Regions from separate parts of the Cytobacillus sp. FSL H8-0458 genome, predicted to be linked through region 3. Evidence: a T-box and tRNA genes for the amino acid it is inferred to sense, from the RefSeq annotation. Region 3 holds a T-box; the other regions hold tRNA genes.
What was found. The T-box of region 3 lies ahead of tyrS (tyrosine--tRNA ligase). A T-box ahead of a tRNA ligase gene usually reads a tRNA of that ligase, here a tRNA-Tyr.
Positions count from the first base shown of each region.

Region 1: it has a tRNA-Tyr gene. The T-box ahead of tyrS (tyrosine--tRNA ligase) is inferred to sense a tRNA for this amino acid. The anticodon was not compared.
Region 2: it has a tRNA-Tyr gene. The T-box ahead of tyrS (tyrosine--tRNA ligase) is inferred to sense a tRNA for this amino acid. The anticodon was not compared.

Region 1 covers NZ_JBBOBR010000001.1:3,702,039-3,707,587, forward strand. The annotation lists gene NYE23_RS18480 (SCO family protein) at 1-328, opposite strand, end outside; gene NYE23_RS18485 (cbb3-type cytochrome c oxidase subunit I) at 389-2,083, opposite strand; gene NYE23_RS18490 (cytochrome c oxidase subunit II) at 2,098-2,562, opposite strand; gene NYE23_RS18495 (cytochrome c oxidase subunit 2A) at 2,575-2,715, opposite strand; tRNA gene NYE23_RS18500 (tRNA-Ile) at 3,057-3,133, opposite strand; tRNA gene NYE23_RS18505 (tRNA-Gly) at 3,143-3,216, opposite strand; tRNA gene NYE23_RS18510 (tRNA-Cys) at 3,251-3,324, opposite strand; tRNA gene NYE23_RS18515 (tRNA-Gln) at 3,332-3,406, opposite strand; tRNA gene NYE23_RS18520 (tRNA-His) at 3,431-3,506, opposite strand; tRNA gene NYE23_RS18525 (tRNA-Trp) at 3,518-3,591, opposite strand; tRNA gene NYE23_RS18530 (tRNA-Tyr) at 3,599-3,682, opposite strand; tRNA gene NYE23_RS18535 (tRNA-Phe) at 3,705-3,780, opposite strand; tRNA gene NYE23_RS18540 (tRNA-Asp) at 3,952-4,028, opposite strand; tRNA gene NYE23_RS18545 (tRNA-Met) at 4,032-4,105, opposite strand; tRNA gene NYE23_RS18550 (tRNA-Ser) at 4,290-4,382, opposite strand; tRNA gene NYE23_RS18555 (tRNA-Met) at 4,406-4,482, opposite strand; tRNA gene NYE23_RS18560 (tRNA-Ala) at 4,501-4,576, opposite strand; tRNA gene NYE23_RS18565 (tRNA-Pro) at 4,595-4,671, opposite strand; tRNA gene NYE23_RS18570 (tRNA-Arg) at 4,677-4,753, opposite strand; tRNA gene NYE23_RS18575 (tRNA-Gly) at 4,761-4,835, opposite strand; tRNA gene NYE23_RS18580 (tRNA-Leu) at 4,842-4,926, opposite strand; tRNA gene NYE23_RS18585 (tRNA-Lys) at 4,943-5,018, opposite strand; tRNA gene NYE23_RS18590 (tRNA-Val) at 5,170-5,245, opposite strand; tRNA gene NYE23_RS18595 (tRNA-Glu) at 5,252-5,326, opposite strand; rRNA gene rrf (5S ribosomal RNA) at 5,351-5,467, opposite strand; rRNA gene NYE23_RS18605 (23S ribosomal RNA) at 5,548-5,549, opposite strand, start outside.
Region 2 covers NZ_JBBOBR010000001.1:4,022,532-4,028,080, forward strand. The annotation lists gene NYE23_RS20175 (aspartyl-phosphate phosphatase Spo0E family protein) at 1-130, shown strand, start outside; gene rocF (arginase) at 172-1,077, opposite strand; tRNA gene NYE23_RS20185 (tRNA-Ala) at 1,269-1,344, opposite strand; tRNA gene NYE23_RS20190 (tRNA-Gly) at 1,348-1,422, opposite strand; tRNA gene NYE23_RS20195 (tRNA-Lys) at 1,490-1,562, opposite strand; tRNA gene NYE23_RS20200 (tRNA-Gln) at 1,714-1,788, opposite strand; tRNA gene NYE23_RS20205 (tRNA-Tyr) at 1,853-1,936, opposite strand; tRNA gene NYE23_RS20210 (tRNA-Thr) at 1,953-2,028, opposite strand; tRNA gene NYE23_RS20215 (tRNA-Val) at 2,034-2,109, opposite strand; tRNA gene NYE23_RS20220 (tRNA-Glu) at 2,114-2,188, opposite strand; tRNA gene NYE23_RS20225 (tRNA-Thr) at 2,216-2,288, opposite strand; tRNA gene NYE23_RS20230 (tRNA-Asn) at 2,325-2,399, opposite strand; rRNA gene rrf (5S ribosomal RNA) at 2,419-2,535, opposite strand; rRNA gene NYE23_RS20240 (23S ribosomal RNA) at 2,661-5,549, opposite strand, start outside.
Region 3 covers NZ_JBBOBR010000001.1:3,381,015-3,386,563, forward strand. The annotation lists gene NYE23_RS16670 (lactonase family protein) at 1-107, shown strand, start outside; gene NYE23_RS16675 (zinc-binding dehydrogenase) at 152-1,147, opposite strand; gene tyrS (tyrosine--tRNA ligase) at 1,226-2,473, opposite strand; T-box leader at 2,523-2,730, opposite strand; gene map (type I methionyl aminopeptidase) at 2,842-3,582, opposite strand; gene NYE23_RS16690 (hypothetical protein) at 3,642-4,208, opposite strand; gene NYE23_RS16695 (nucleotidyltransferase family protein) at 4,205-4,783, opposite strand; gene NYE23_RS16700 (NUDIX hydrolase) at 4,773-5,405, opposite strand; gene NYE23_RS16705 (GNAT family N-acetyltransferase) at 5,537-5,549, opposite strand, start outside.

The sequences.
Region 1 (5,549 bases), 320 kb from region 3:
ATTGAATGTCATGGCCAATATACTCTTCCGGAATCCGTTTATATACTTCAGACATATTAACCTCCAGCTCAGGGCAAACAGTACCGCATGAAGTATATAAAAAAGTAATAAAAACATACTTCCCTTCAAATTCCGAAAAAGAGTAGGTCCTTCCATTATTATCTTCAAGCGTTACATCCGGGAACTGAGGCTTCTCATCCATTAACTGATTAACCCTGGCTGTTTCAGCAGTAAAAGCCTGAAACCCATCTGTGCCAATGTAAAAAAGGACTACGCCAAACATCAGTACAAGCAAGCTTGATATAGCCGTTCTATTTTTTGGAAACATGATTCATCACTTCCTTTTAAAAGAAAGAGACAGCCCAGCAGCCGAGCTATCTCTCATACCTTACCAGGTTTTAAATGGAGGTGAACCTGGGGGCGCATTGACAATGAAATCGACCAATGGAATGACATATGCCATGCCGACAAGGACAATCATACAAACAACCCACAATCCCCAGCGTTCTGTCCATCTAGGTGTTGGCGCTTCATCTTCTTCCACTTCTGCAATAGGGAACTCTGTGTTTCCCTTTGGTGCAAAGAACATGAGATAGAAAACTGCGTATACCTGCATAAGGACACCAATCATCAGAAGCGTGCCGCCGATTGCCAGGAAGAACAGATAAGGATCCCAGCTTAAAGCAGTTGCATTATCAAAATATGTTGAATAGGAAGTTCTTCTCGGAGATCCAAGCAGCCCTACCCAGTGCATCGCACCAGACATGATGATCATACCGAGCGTCCATATGATCGTTTGAATAACCCCAAGTTTATTGATCTGCGGTGTCAGAACTCTTTTAGATACATAAGGAATGAGCCAATAACTAAGGCCAAAGAACGTCATAACTACTGACATGCCAAGTGTTAAGTGGAAATGGCCAACGACCCACATCGTGTTATGGACTACCTGATTTAATTGGTTTGTAGTTTGAGCAATGCCGCCTGCCCCTGCAGGGATAAAAGCAGCCATTGCGATAAATGGTGCAAGGAATCTGACGTCTCCCCAAGGAAGCTTCTTATACCAGCCAACAATGCCTTTTCCGCCTTTCCTTCTCGCTGTGCGTTCAAAGACTGCAAACATTGCATAAGCAGTCATTAATGAAGGGAAGCCAATGGCCAAACTCATAAACACGTGCATGTATTTCACAGGTTCAGAAATACCCGGGTCAATAATTTGATGGTGGAATCCCCCGGTAATATTCATAATTACTAGTGCAATAACCACAATCCTTGTTAAGAGGTCATTCCATCTTCGGCCGCCAATAACTTTCGGCACAATGACATACCAGGCAGATACAGCTGTTAAATACCAGATGTTAACCAGTGTATGTCCGAACGCCCAGAACAGCGTGCGTGCAACCATAACATTTATCGTCTCCACCCATCCAAAAGCCCAAGGAATTATAGTGAAAACCTCAATGGCTACAGGTATGCTTCCGAAGAATAAGAGAACAAATACGCCTGTTGCAAAGAAAGATAAAATCGGGATATGCTGGCCAGGATTTCTCTTTCTCCAGCTTGCCACATTGATAAAAGCACCAAAGGCGCACATCCATACACCCAATACGATAAATACTAAGCCGATATAGAAAATGGGTGAAGCGGCCATTGGCGGATAGAAAGTATACATAACAGATGCTTCATTCATTAAAATCGGGATCACCGCTAGGACAAATCCGAAAATCTTCATCCAGAAACCAATCCATGCCATCTTTCTGACCTTAGGAAGCAGGCCGCCCAGTGTGTGGGATAACCCAGCATAGAAGTATCCAATTGTGAAGAACGCCGACAGTACGACTACCAGCAGAAGACCATGAGCTGTGAGAACCTGATAATAATTCAGCCATGCCGGCAATTCGAGCATTCCAGCCCGGTTCAGGCCTTGCAGCAGTCCAAGTATTCCGCCCAGAAGGATGGCTAAGAAAGCAACAGATAAATATGATTTCGTTAATTTTGCATCCTCGAGGCTAATCCCCATAACTTTATTTGCTTTATCCTTAAAAACTTGTGTTTTTCCTGATTGCTTAATAACTGTTTCCACTGTCTATCCCCCCTTTATTTCACTGTAATGGTTGTGCTCATCATTTGATGACCCGCACCGCAGTACTCATTGCAAAGAACTAAATATTCACCTGGCTTATCGAACTTCTGGGTGATTTTTTGTACATAACCAGGCACAACCATAGCATTTAAGTTAGTTTCCGCAACCTGGAACCCGTGAACGACATCTTTTGACGTCAATGTAAAATGAACTGTTGATCCTGCAGGCACTTCTATCTCACTAGGAGTAAAACTGAACACTTGAAGAGTCATAACTACTTCATACTCATTCTCGCCAATTTTCTTAATTCCTGGCTTATCAAACGGTGCTGTTTCATCCACTTTCTGAGGATCAATTCGCTCTCCATAGCTTGGCGGCCCCATTTCAAAGGCGAATGCTTGGTAGCCCGCGATTAACATGAATCCAATAATCATTCCAAAGCTTAAAATAAGCCATACCTTTTCAGAACGATGCATCATTGTTTATCCCCCCTATATTCTGGCCATGTACAGGCCGTACAAGATTAAATAAGTAACAAAGATCCCAAGCCCTACAACTGTAACTGAAAAGAACGTACCCTTTAGAGAGTTATGTTCTTTTGAACTGCTCTGGTCCACTTTTCGTGTTTCCACCTTCCATCAGCTCCTTTACTTTGTTACCTATATCATAGTTGAGAAGGGTTTTCATAAAAGTGAAATGAATCACACTTTCTTCATATTTCCTCAAAGGCAAAAGGGTTGCAATTTTAGCTAAAACACTGTAATATCAAGGGTTTCTTCCACCTAATGGTGCTCTTGCAAGAATAACGGTTCACAAAGTATTCACAAAGTATCAACTTAGCTCCCCGCTTCCATATTCGGTATCTGCATTTACAGTAAAATAGCCTGTTCCTCTTGGAGACAGCCGTTAAAAAAGTTTCTAAATACAAAAAAACTAATCCCTATTGGAATTAGTTTGATAATGGTATGTATAATGGTGGGCCTAAATGGACTCGAACCATCGACCTCACGCTTATCAGGCGTGCGCTCTAACCAGCTGAGCTATAGGCCCATATGTTGTTGGAGCGGGTGAAGGGAATCGAACCCTCATCATCAGCTTGGAAGGCTGAGGTTTTACCACTAAACTACACCCGCATTTAAATTAATTTATAACATACTGTCTTTTGTTTGGAGGCAACACCCGGATTTGAACCGGGGATGGAGGTTTTGCAGACCTCTGCCTTACCACTTGGCTATGCTGCCTTAAAAATGGCTGGGCTAGCAGGATTCGAACCTGCGAGTGACGGAGTCAAAGTCCGGTGCCTTACCGCTTGGCTATAGCCCAATAATTAATGCAGAAAAAGAATAATGGGGCGATTGATGGGAATCGAACCCACGAGTGTCGGAGCCACAATCCGATGCGTTAACCACTTCGCCACAACCGCCACTATCCTACTGGCAGGGGTAGTAGGAATCGAACCCACATCAAAGGTTTTGGAGACCTTCGTTTTACCATTAAACTATACCCCTATATAAATGGTGGAGGGGGGCAGATTCGAACTGCCGAACCCGAAGGAGCGGATTTACAGTCCGCCGCGTTTAGCCACTTCGCTACCCCTCCAAGTCTGTAAAGACTAAGAAAATGGTGGCTCAGGACGGAATCGAACCGCCGACACAAGGATTTTCAGTCCTTTGCTCTACCGACTGAGCTACTGAGCCATATAAATTTATTAATCCTAAAGTTTGATACATGTGCTTCAAAGTCCTGCGTTCTTTGTCGCAGATTTTAAAAGCATACTATTCGATGATGTAAAAGCTTCGCAGCTGCATTCTTTTAAAATCCTCTACCGACTGAGCTACTGAGCCATATATTATTAAGATTATAAATAATGGCGGTCCGGACGGGACTCGAACCCGCGACCTCCTGCGTGACAGGCAGGCATTCTAACCAACTGAACTACCGGACCAGATTGCGGGGGCAGGATTTGAACCTGCGACCTTCGGGTTATGAGCCCGACGAGCTACCGGACTGCTCCACCCCGCGATAATATTATTTATGTGATTTTTCTATGCTCACATCAAGCATTACATCGCAGTTTAATCAATGAAGTACCGCCCCGATTTCAGAAAGATTATTCAAGCAGCAGCTCAATCGGTGCGCTGAAGTAATTCCCTCGCAGATTATTCGGTCGTGCTCCACCCCGCGATAATATTATTAAAATAAGATATGGAGGAGGAAAGGGGATTCGAACCCCTGCGCGGTTTGACCCGCCTGTCGGTTTTCAAGACCGATCCCTTCAGCCGGACTTGGGTATTCCTCCGATGTTGTAAAAAATAATCATATTGGTAGCGGCGGAGGGGATCGAACCCCCGACCTCACGGGTATGAACCGTACGCTCTAGCCAGCTGAGCTACACCGCCGAAATGATTATATATTCATGGTGGAGCCTAGCGGGATCGAACCGCTGACCTCCTGCGTGCAAAGCAGGCGCTCTCCCAGCTGAGCTAAGGCCCCAAGTAAAAGAAGTGTCGCTGGTCGGGAAGACAGGATTCGAACCTGCGACCCCTTGGTCCCAAACCAAGTGCTCTACCAAGCTGAGCTACTCCCCGTAATATGGCGCGCCCGAGAGGAGTCGAACCCCTAACCTTTTGATCCGTAGTCAAACGCTCTATCCAATTGAGCTACGGGCGCAAAATAATGGAGCGGAAGACGGGATTCGAACCCGCGACCCCCACCTTGGCAAGGTGATGTTCTACCACTGAACTACTTCCGCTTAAAATGGTGCGGGTGAAGGGAGTCGAACCCCCACGCCTTGCGGCGCCAGATCCTAAGTCTGGTGCGTCTGCCAATTCCGCCACACCCGCAATATGAAATTAAAAATGGTGAGCCATGAAGGACTCGAACCTTCGACCCTCTGATTAAAAGTCAGATGCTCTACCGACTGAGCTAATGGCTCGTATTAATATTCTGCTGCCTAAAGCCTGAAAGTGCTAGGTCAGATGTTCCAAAGCCCTGCGTGCTTTGTCACAGATTGCTATTCGGGTGAAGAATCTCACTGATGCTGCAATCTGCTCTACCGACTGAGCTAATGGCCCGTACTAAAGATATGGTGGAGGATGACGGGATCGAACCGCCGACCCTCTGCTTGTAAGGCAGATGCTCTCCCAGCTGAGCTAATCCTCCAAAATATGGTGACCCCTACGGGATTCGAACCCGTGTTACCGCCGTGAAAGGGCGGTGTCTTAACCGCTTGACCAAGGGGCCAAATAAAATTACCCAATCAGGGTTGCCCGGCAGCGTCCTACTCTCACAGGGGGACAGCCCCCAACTACCATCGGCGCTGAGAAGCTTAACTTCCGTGTTCGGTATGGGAACGGGTGTGACCTTCTCGCTATCGCCACCGGACTATTTGGTTGAAGAAACTTCGTTCCCTCAAAACTAGATAATGTATGAAGAAGCATTTGCCGAGTAATTACCAATATGACTT
Region 2 (5,549 bases), 640 kb from region 3:
AGAGGATTGCCGGACAAGAATGATTCAATTAGCAGCTTCCGGATCTTTTACAGATCACATGGTAGTTGATACCAGCAATAAACTTGATGAACTTCTAAATAAATATTATACACTTACAGCAAAAAAATGAGCAGAACTTGTCTAAGTTCTGCTCATTTTTATTTTCCTTTATTATAGAAGCTTTTCTCCAAATAGTGAACCCATAAGTGCAACTGCTACAGTAGCTGTTTTGTTTTTGTCATCCAAAATGGGATTAACCTCTACAAATTCAGCCGATGTAATAATTTGTGCTTCTGCAAGCATCTCCATGGCCAAGTGGCTTTCACGGTAGCTGATGCCGCCAATAACCGGAGTTCCGACACCCGGTGCATCATGTGGATCCAGCCCATCCAAATCAAGAGACAGATGAACACCATCTGTATTTCTTTCTTTTAAATATGTAATAGATTCTTCCATGACCTTTGTCATACCAAGACGATCAATTTCATGCATGGTGTACACTTTAATGCCTTTTTCCTTAATAAGCTCCCGTTCTCCTTCATCCAATGACCTTGCCCCAATAATGACAATATTCTCCGGCTTAACCTTTGGACCATATCCCCCTACATTGGTTAAAAGCGGATGGCCCATACCCAGGCTTACAGCAAGCGGCATGCCATGAATGTTTCCTGAAGGTGATGTCTCAGCTGTATTTAAATCACCATGGGCATCATACCAGATTACCCCAAGATTGGAATAGTGCTTCGATACCCCTGCCAATGTTCCAATCGCAATGCTATGGTCGCCGCCGAGCACTAATGGAAAAGAACCGCCTTTTATTGCGTGATCAACTTTTTCTGCAAGCATTTCTGTTTTTTCAGCAATAAGGTGCAAGTTTCGAAGATTTGAATTTGGATCGATTTGAACCTCCGGACGGCCGACAGCAATATCGCCCTGGTCATGAATTTCTTCAAATAAACATTTTAATCGTTCATTCACTCCGGCATAACGAATCGCACTTGGCCCCATATCCACACCGCGTCTCATCTGGCCAAGATCCATCGGCATCCCAATTATCGATAATTTCTGTCTATTCATAATATAAGTCCTCCCTTTCCCTTCATATATACATTTTAACCGCTTTCAATCATATGACTCAACTCGACAAAATCGTGTATATATATGCGCTGCCGGGGGTGAAGGTCCTAATTTTCCGATGTATATATGATATTTATAAAATAAAAAATCCTTAAACCACATGGGTTTAAGGATTGGTATATTATGTATGTTGGTGGAGCCTAGCGGGATCGAACCGCTGACCTCCTGCGTGCAAAGCAGGCGCTCTCCCAGCTGAGCTAAGGCCCCATTTGGAGCGGAAGACGGGATTCGAACCCGCGACCCCCACCTTGGCAAGGTGATGTTCTACCACTGAACTACTTCCGCAGTATATTTGTATTTACAAGTAAGACCTTCAGGACTCGATTCCTAAGGTCTGCGTTTTTCTATAAAGTGAGCCATGAAGGACTCGAACCTTCGACCCTCTGATTAAAAGTCAGATGCTCTACCGACTGAGCTAATGGCTCATAATATAATACTGTTGCCTAAACTGTGCTTCAAAGCCCTTTGGTCTTTGTCGCAGATTTTAAAAGCTTGCCATTCAGAGATGTAACGCCTCGATGCTGCAATCTTTTAAAATCCTCTACCGATTGAGCTAATGGCTCATACTCATAAAAATGGCTGGGCTAGCAGGATTCGAACCTGCGAGTGACGGAGTCAAAGTCCGGTGCCTTACCGCTTGGCTATAGCCCAATAATTACAAAATAAAAAGGACATTCTTAGCTTGTCCAGTTTTTGTGATTTTATTAAGTATAAGTGGTGGAGGGGGGCAGATTCGAACTGCCGAACCCGAAGGAGCGGATTTACAGTCCGCCGCGTTTAGCCACTTCGCTACCCCTCCATCTGCGAAAAACAGATGGTGCCGGCGAGAGGACTTGAACCCCCAACCTACTGATTACAAGTCAGTTGCTCTACCAATTGAGCTACACCGGCAAATATGGTGGAGGATGACGGGATCGAACCGCCGACCCTCTGCTTGTAAGGCAGATGCTCTCCCAGCTGAGCTAATCCTCCATTATGGTGACCCCTACGGGATTCGAACCCGTGTTACCGCCGTGAAAGGGCGGTGTCTTAACCGCTTGACCAAGGGGCCTAGTATTCTAGTTGTCTACATTAAGAGAGCTTCCAACCGGGCTCGAACCGGTGACCTCTTCCTTACCATGGAAGTGCTCTACCTGCTGAGCTATGGAAGCAGCAGCTCATAATTCCCATAAGGGGCTTTATGAAAATGGCTCCGCAGGCAGGATTCGAACCTGCGACCGTTCGGTTAACAGCCGAATGCTCTACCACTGAGCTACTGCGGAAAAGTGGTATTATAAAACAGCCTGGCAACGTCCTACTCTCACAAGGGGACAGCCCCTAACTACCATCGGCGCTGAGAAGCTTAACTTCCGTGTTCGGTATGGGAACGGGTGTGACCTTCTCGCTATCGCCACCAGACTATTTTCAAAAGACAAGTATGATTATACTTTCTTTTGTAGTTTTTTTCAAGAGGAAATTTCATTTTCGTTCCCTCAAAACTAGATAATGTATGAAGAAGCATTTGCCGAGTATTCACCAATGACTTGGTTAAGTCCTCGATCGATTAGTATCAGTCAGCTCCACATGTCGCCACGCTTCCACCTCTGACCTATCAACCTGATCATCTTTCAGGGATCTTACTAGCTTGACGCTATGGGAAATCTCATCTCGAGGGGGGCTTCATGCTTAGATGCTTTCAGCACTTATCCCTTCCGCACATAGCTACCCAGCGATGCCTTTGGCAAGACAACTGGTACACCAGCGGTGCGTCCATCCCGGTCCTCTCGTACTAAGGACAGCTCCTCTCAAATTTCCTGCGCCCACGACGGATAGGGACCGAACTGTCTCACGACGTTCTGAACCCAGCTCGCGTACCGCTTTAATGGGCGAACAGCCCAACCCTTGGGACCGACTACAGCCCCAGGATGCGATGAGCCGACATCGAGGTGCCAAACCTCCCCGTCGATGTGGACTCTTGGGGGAGATAAGCCTGTTATCCCCGGGGTAGCTTTTATCCGTTGAGCGATGGCCCTTCCATGCGGAACCACCGGATCACTAAGCCCGACTTTCGTCCCTGCTCGACTTGTAGGTCTCGCAGTCAAGCTCCCTTGTGCCTTTACACTCTGCGAATGATTTCCAACCATTCTGAGGGAACCTTTGGGCGCCTCCGTTACTTTTTAGGAGGCGACCGCCCCAGTCAAACTGCCCACCTGACACTGTCTCCCGCCCCGATCAGGGGCGCGGGTTAGAATTTCAATACAGCCAGGGTAGTATCCCACCGACGCCTCCACCGAAGCTGGCGCTCCGGTTTCTCAGGCTCCTACCTATCCTGTACAAGCTGTACCAAAATTCAATATCAGGCTACAGTAAAGCTCCACGGGGTCTTTCCGTCCTGTCGCGGGTAACCTGCATCTTCACAGGTACTATAATTTCACCGAGTCTCTCGTTGAGACAGTGCCCAGATCGTTACGCCTTTCGTGCGGGTCGGAACTTACCCGACAAGGAATTTCGCTACCTTAGGACCGTTATAGTTACGGCCGCCGTTTACTGGGGCTTCGATTCAAAGCTTCGCTTGCGCTAACCTCTCCTCTTAACCTTCCAGCACCGGGCAGGCGTCAGCCCCTATACTTCGCCTTGCGGCTTCGCAGAGACCTGTGTTTTTGCTAAACAGTCGCCTGGGCCTATTCACTGCGGCTCATCAGGGCTATTCACCCTAATGAGCACCCCTTCTCCCGAAGTTACGGGGTCATTTTGCCGAGTTCCTTAACGAGAGTTCTCTCGCTCACCTTAGGATTCTCTCCTCGCCTACCTGTGTCGGTTTGCGGTACGGGCACCTTTTCCCTCGCTAGAGGCTTTTCTTGGCAGTGTGGAATCAGGAACTTCGGTACTAAATTTCCCTCGCCGTCACAGCTCAGCCTGTGTGGTAACGGGATTTGCCTCGTTACCGGCCTAACTGCTTGGACGCGCTAATCCAGCAGCGCGCTTACCCTATCCTCCTGCGTCCCCCCATTGCTCAAACGGTAAAGAGGTGGTACAGGAATATCAACCTGTTGTCCATCGCCTACGCTTTTCAGCCTCGGCTTAGGTCCCGACTAACCCTGAGCGGACGAGCCTTCCTCAGGAAACCTTAGGCATTCGGTGGATGGGATTCTCACCCATCTTTCGCTACTCATACCGGCATTCTCACTTCTAAGCGCTCCACCAGTCCTTGCGGTCTGGCTTCAACGCCCTTAGAACGCTCTCCTACCACTGACATCGGAAGATGTCAATCCACAGCTTCGGTGATACGTTTAGCCCCGGTACATTTTCGGCGCGGAGTCACTCGACCAGTGAGCTATTACGCACTCTTTAAATGGTGGCTGCTTCTAAGCCAACATCCTGGTTGTCTAAGCAACTCCACATCCTTTTCCACTTAACGTATACTTTGGGACCTTAGCTGGTGGTCTGGGCTGTTTCCCTCTTGACTACGGATCTTATCACTCGCAGTCTGACTCCCATGGATAAGTCTTTGGCATTCGGAGTTTGTCTGAATTCGGTAACCCGATGGGGGCCCCTAGTCCAAACAGTGCTCTACCTCCAAGACTCTTACTACATGAGGCTAGCCCTAAAGCTATTTCGGAGAGAACCAGCTATCTCCAGGTTCGATTGGAATTTCTCCGCTACCCACACCTCATCCCCGCACTTTTCAACGTGCGTGGGTTCGGGCCTCCATCCAGTGTTACCTGGACTTCACCCTGGACATGGGTAGATCACCTGGTTTCGGGTCTACGACCACATACTCATTCGCCCTATTCAGACTCGCTTTCGCTGCGGCTCCGTCTTATCAACTTAACCTCGCATGTAATCGTAACTCGCCGGTTCATTCTACAAAAGGCACGCTATCACCCATTAACGGGCTCTAACTACTTGTAGGCACACGGTTTCAGGATCTCTTTCACTCCCCTTCCGGGGTGCTTTTCACCTTTCCCTCACGGTACTGGTTCACTATCGGTCACTAGGGAGTATTTAGCCTTGGGAGATGGTCCTCCCTGCTTCCGACGGGATTTCTCGTGTCCCGCCGTACTCAGGATCCACTCTGGAGGGAACGAAGTTTCAACTACAGGGCTTTTACCTTCTCTGGCCGGCCTTTCCAGACCTGTTCATTTACCTCGTTCCTTTGTAACTCCGTGTAGAGTGTCCTACAACCCCAGGAGGCAAGCCTCCTGGTTTGGGCTAATCCCGTTTCGCTCGCCGCTACTCAGGGAATCGCGTTTGCTTTCTCTTCCTCCGGGTACTTAGATGTTTCAGTTCCCCGGGTCTGCCTTCCATATCCTATGTATTCAGATAAGGATCCCATCCCATTACGGATAGGGGGTTTCCCCATTCGGAAATCTCCGGATCAAAGCTTACTTACAGCTCCCCGAAGCATATCGGTGTTAGTACCGTCCTTCATC
Region 3 (5,549 bases):
GCAGCATTGTTTTATATTCTCGTGATGAGACGACCGGAAAGCTTACATTGCTTCAATCTGATGTGAAAGTGCCGGATCCGGTTTGTGTGAAGTTTTTACATGTATAAGAAAAGGGGTGAGATACTGCTTTTTGCAGATCTCACCCCTATTTTTATTCGCTGATTTTGAAAGCAATTTTCCCCCATTGCTCCGCGTTTGCGATTTTTTCAAAAGCCTGTTCATATTGTTCCAGGTGAAATGCCTGATCCAAAACCGGCCTGATTTGATGTTTTTCAATAAACTGGAGCATTTCATGGTATTCCTCTGCACTTCCCATTGTTGAACCAAGCATGTTTTGCTGAGCGTAAAAGAGACTGCGGAGATTGAGTTCCAGCACATCCCCAGTAGAGGAGCCAAATGTTACGATGGTACCGCCATTGCGAAGGATTTCCAAAGATTTATTAAATGTAGCCGGGCCAACAGATTCAATGACAAGATCCACCTTTTCCCCGCCAAGAGCTTCCGGCCACTCTTCACTGCTGTTTAAGGCTTTATCTGCACCAAGCTCGAGAGCTTTTCGGCATTTTTCCTCTGAACGTGAAGCCACATACACAGATGCCCCTGCCGCTTTTGCGAATTGCATTAAGAAGGTTGCCACACCCCCTCCAATTCCGGGAATGAACACCTTCATGCCTGCCTGAAGCTTTCCTCTAGTGAATAATGCTCTGTAGGCGGTTAGTGCTGCCAGGGAAAGGACACCCGCGTCCTCCCAGGTTAAATACCCTGGCTTGGGAGCTGCGTTTTCAGCCGGAATTATGATGTATTCCGCAAATGTCCCATGAAACGGCAAGCCGACGATTTCAAAGCCGGCTGGGGGTGCCTCGCTTTTTTCCTTCCAGCCGAGTCCGGGATTGATGATAACTTCATCGCCTGGCTTCATGTCTGCAACGTTATCTCCGACTGCGTCGATAATTCCCGCTCCGTCTGAACCGATGACAAGCGCAGGATCTTCCGCCTTGTGGCGGTTCAGGACAAATAAATCCCGATGGTTCAGCCCTGCCGTCTTTAATTTCACCCTGACTTCGCCGGCACCCGGCTCAGGCTTTTCAATTTCACCATAAGATAACCCGGCAAGACCGGCTTTACCTTCATGAATGACCGCTTTCATTTCCTCCACCTGCTTTTCTTTAAAAATTTCGTCTATTCTATCATATCTTGAAAAGGATTGGGGAAAAAAGCGATTTGCCTAGTTCAGCCTCAGTTTCACAAACTTTCTTTTTCCTGCCTGAAGAACTAATCCGTCTGTAATTTTCACGAGCAGCTTTACATCGCTGACTTTTTCTCCGTTTAAACGAATGCCGCCTCCTGCAATCATTTTTCTTGCTTCTGTTTTGGATGAAAGCAGGCCAAGGCCGGCAATCAGGTCGGTAATGAGCATTTCACCCTCACCCCTCCATTCGGTTTCCGGGATCTCATCCGGCATGGCTCCTTTTTGGAAAATGGTTTGGAAATGCTGTTCGGCTTTCTCGGCTTCAGCTGCACCATGGTACATGCGGACAATTGTTCTTCCCAAGAGCATTTTGGCGTCACGCGGATGAAGAGTTCTGTTTTCCAGCTCTTCCGCGATTTGCTGTTTTTCGGTCACCGGCAAATCTGTTGCGAGATTGAAGTATTTTACAATCAGCTCATCCGGTATGGACATCATTTTGCCATACATATTATTAGGATCCTCATCCACACCGATGTAATTGTTTTTCGATTTGGACATTTTCTCTTTGCCATCCAGGCCCTCAAGGAGCGGCATCAGGATGACGACCTGCTTTTCCTTTTGAAAATGCTCCTGCAGATGGCGTCCCATCAGAACATTGAAATGCTGGTCGTTTCCGCCAAGCTCGATATCGCTTTCAAGAGCAACCGAGTCGTAGCCCTGCATCAGCGGGTAGAAAAACTCATGAAGCGAGATTGGTTTACCTGTGGCCAGCCGCTCTGAAAAGTCATTTCGCTCCAGAAGGCGGGCAACCGTTATGCTTGCAGACAGGCGGATAACGTCTTCAAGCTGGAGGTCAGAAAGCCATGCTGAGTTGTAGTGAAGATCGACTTTATCCATGTCCAGCACTTTGCTGAATTGCTCGAAGTAGGTTTTAGCATTATGCTTCACTTCTTCATCTGTGAGCTGATTTCGGGCTGCCGATTTCCCTGTCGGGTCGCCAATTTTCCCTGTAAAATCGCCAATGATCAGCTGGATGACGTGGCCGTTGTCCTGGAACTGCTTTAATTTATTCAGCACGACCGTATGGCCGATATGGACATCCGGTGCAGAAGGATCAAGGCCCAGCTTAATTTTTAAAGGCTGATTTTGAAAAATGGATTTGGCTATTTTATTCTTCAATTCGGCTTTTGGCAGAATCTCCTGGACGCCATTACAGTAAATCTCAAGCTGCCTCTCTGTTTCAAGCTTTTGCTGGGCTGTTAATTTTTCAAAAAAATTGTCCATGTATTCCCTTCCTTTCTGTTTTTGGAATATAAAAAACCACGCCCCTAAAGAAAGGGACGTGGTTAACGCGGTACCACCCTTTTTGAAGATTGCTCTTCCGCTCAGCGGATTAACGGTCCGTGCCGTTCCCTGCTACTACTGTTCACAGAAAAAGTTCGAGAAGGTAATTCACTGTTATCTATGTGCTGATTTTCACCGGGCATCAGCTCTCTAAAACAGGGAGAAGAACAGCTACTTATTTCTGTCATTACTTTAAAATTTTAAATTTTTATTATTTTAGCGGAATGTTTTGGAAAGTTCAAGTGTTTTTTTCATGAGTAACAATAGATAAAAATAAACCAGGAACATGCAATGCCCCTGGTCCATGCTTATTTCGTTAAGATAATCGGTCCTTCTTTTGTTATGACAACGGTGTGTTCACATTGGGCGACATGGCTTTTGTTAGGTGTGACGAACGTCCACCCGTCGCTCATTTCCCTTACTTCTTCATCTCCGCTTGAAATAAACGGTTCGAAGGCGACAACCATGCCTTCTCTTAACAGCTGTTTATCCCATGGATCAAAATAGTTCAGAATATGGTCCGGCTTCTCGTGAAGGGAGCGGCCGACACCGTGTCCGGTCAGATTCATGATAACGTTGAATCCATTGTTTTTTGCCACTTTATGAACCGTTTTACCGACAAGGCTCAGCTTGCCGCCCGGCTTTAATTTTTTCATGCCTTCATCAAATGCTTCCTGTGCCGCATCACATAACTTTTGCAGCTTCTCGTCTTCCCCAACGACAAATGATAGGCCTGTATCTGCGAAATAGCCATTCTTTGATCCTGAAACATCAATATTTACAAGATCGCCTTCTTTTATTATGCGGCTTCCTGGAATGCCATGAGCCACTTCTTCATTCACGCTTATGCATGTGAAGCCGGGAAAGTCGTATTCTCCTTTAGGGCCTGAAATCGCTCCATTCTTTTCAAATAGCTCTCCGGCTAAATCATCAAGTTCTTTGGTTGTTACGCCTGGCTTGGTTTTTTCAATCATCGCATCGCGAATCTCCGCGACAATTTTGCCGATTTCCTTAAGTTTTGCTAATTCTTCTTCACTTTTTACAATCATACAGAATCCTGCCTTTTCTTTAGTTGTTATTCCTCTATTATAATCTAAATGTGGCGCGCTTAATAAGATTTCGCCTTTTCTCTTGCTAAAAACCTAATAATCAACAGAAAAGTGATAAGGCCAGTTAAAGAAAACAGTAAGACTTCAATCAGATGTCCTTCACCTTCATTTTCTTTAGCTGGACTTGGTTTTCTTACTTCTTCATTCATTATCTTTCCGTAATAATCCTCATGACCTGATACAATTCTGCCATCCTTCCCTTGAACCATTCCATTGGGGCCGGCAACGGGAACAAGAAAGTGTGCTTCCTTTGTTTTTTCCAAAAATAACAGGAACTTGCCGCCCTCCTGCTGAAATTCCTCTGCCCATCCAGTATCGTTGCCATCAATGCCTGCCGTTATGGTTTCTGCTGCTTCTCCTTTATACACCTTTTCGACTTGAAACTGTCTTCCATAAAAAATACCCCTGCTAGATTTTTGTTTGCTTTTAAAATTATATGTACCCAGCACAATAACTTGTGAACGGGATTCAACCTCTTCCGGCTTAAGGTCCACCCATTTTACTGCCAGTGTCTGCGAACCGCCTGGCAGCATGAGCAACATCAGTATTAAAAACACCTTTTTCATTGGTTTCTTCCTTGAATTTCTTCTATCCCTGGCCATAATAATTTCCAGTTCTTTTTTTCAATTCGCTGGAGGTAAACTCCAAATAACTTACTATCTTCAGCAAACATAGGTGTGGGCTTTATTTTATAAGCAAGCAAGTCCCCGATCCCCCATGGAGCAGTTAATATAATATTGTTTTTGTCATCAAGCTTTAATCCAAGGGCAGTAGCCGTTTCAGGAAATTTCGAGATCGCATCCACTGATGAAGTATATGGGGGGAGGTCATTAATCAGATGCATTCTTGCCTCATTTTTAACTGACCAGGGCACTTTGGGCAGAAGGGATTTAAGCTTGGACTCCAGCTCTTTTTCCGTTTCTTCACTAAGGTCACTCTTATTAAAATAAACGACATCCACATCAGGCAAGTGAGTTCTATTGCTGAATCCATGAAGAGTATCCCAGACTTTTGCCCTCACAAAGCCGGCACAGACCCACCAGTCCGGGAGGTTTAATGACTTTGCGGCCGATAGGATGTTCATCATCCATTTGTCCTGCTTTACCAGCTTCACTATATCTTCTTCTGTCTTAATCAGCATGTTCCCTCTCCGTCTCTCGAATCGAATGCAGTACACGCCTGTAGTAGTAATCCTCATGCGGAACAAAGTCCTCTTTGCGTACGGTAATGACAGTGGTGATTCTATCATCTTTTTCAACCTGAAATCCTTCTGCCTTAATATGTTCTCTTCCTTCAAACCAAAGCTCATAGAAGTCTTCCAGAGCAATCCGGTAGATTCCCGTTACTTCTTCGAGCTGCGGCTTGAACTCCTCCAGTGTATGGACGCTGTGATAAAGAAATACATTCGCCAGTTCTTTGTCGATAAAATTTTCTTTCTCTGCAATATATTCAATGACACCCAGTGGCACCAAGTCCGCAAAATCAACATGAATCCCCAGTTCTTCCTCCACTTCCCGCATGCCATCCATGACAGATTCATGACTCATGAGATGGCCTGCAGAAGTTATGTCCAGAAGTCCGGGGTAATCCTTTTTGTTATTGCTGCGGTATTGAAAATATATGTATTCCTTTTCTTCTTCTCTATTGACGAACCAGCAGTGGAAAGTTTCATGCCAGTGACCTTTTTGATGGACTTCTTCACGGGAAGCTACACCGATTTGTTTTCGGTTTTCATCAAAAATATTGAGAATTTCTGTGTCCAATTAATTGTCCTCCTTGTTTAAATAACTCTTGAATAATTCATGCGTGGCAGCTTGAAATAAACCCCGATTAGTGGTAAATTTCATAGAAATTCCTCCTTATTAAAGGGATACCCGGCTGCCGGTTTCCCCTGTTACTGTTTTCCT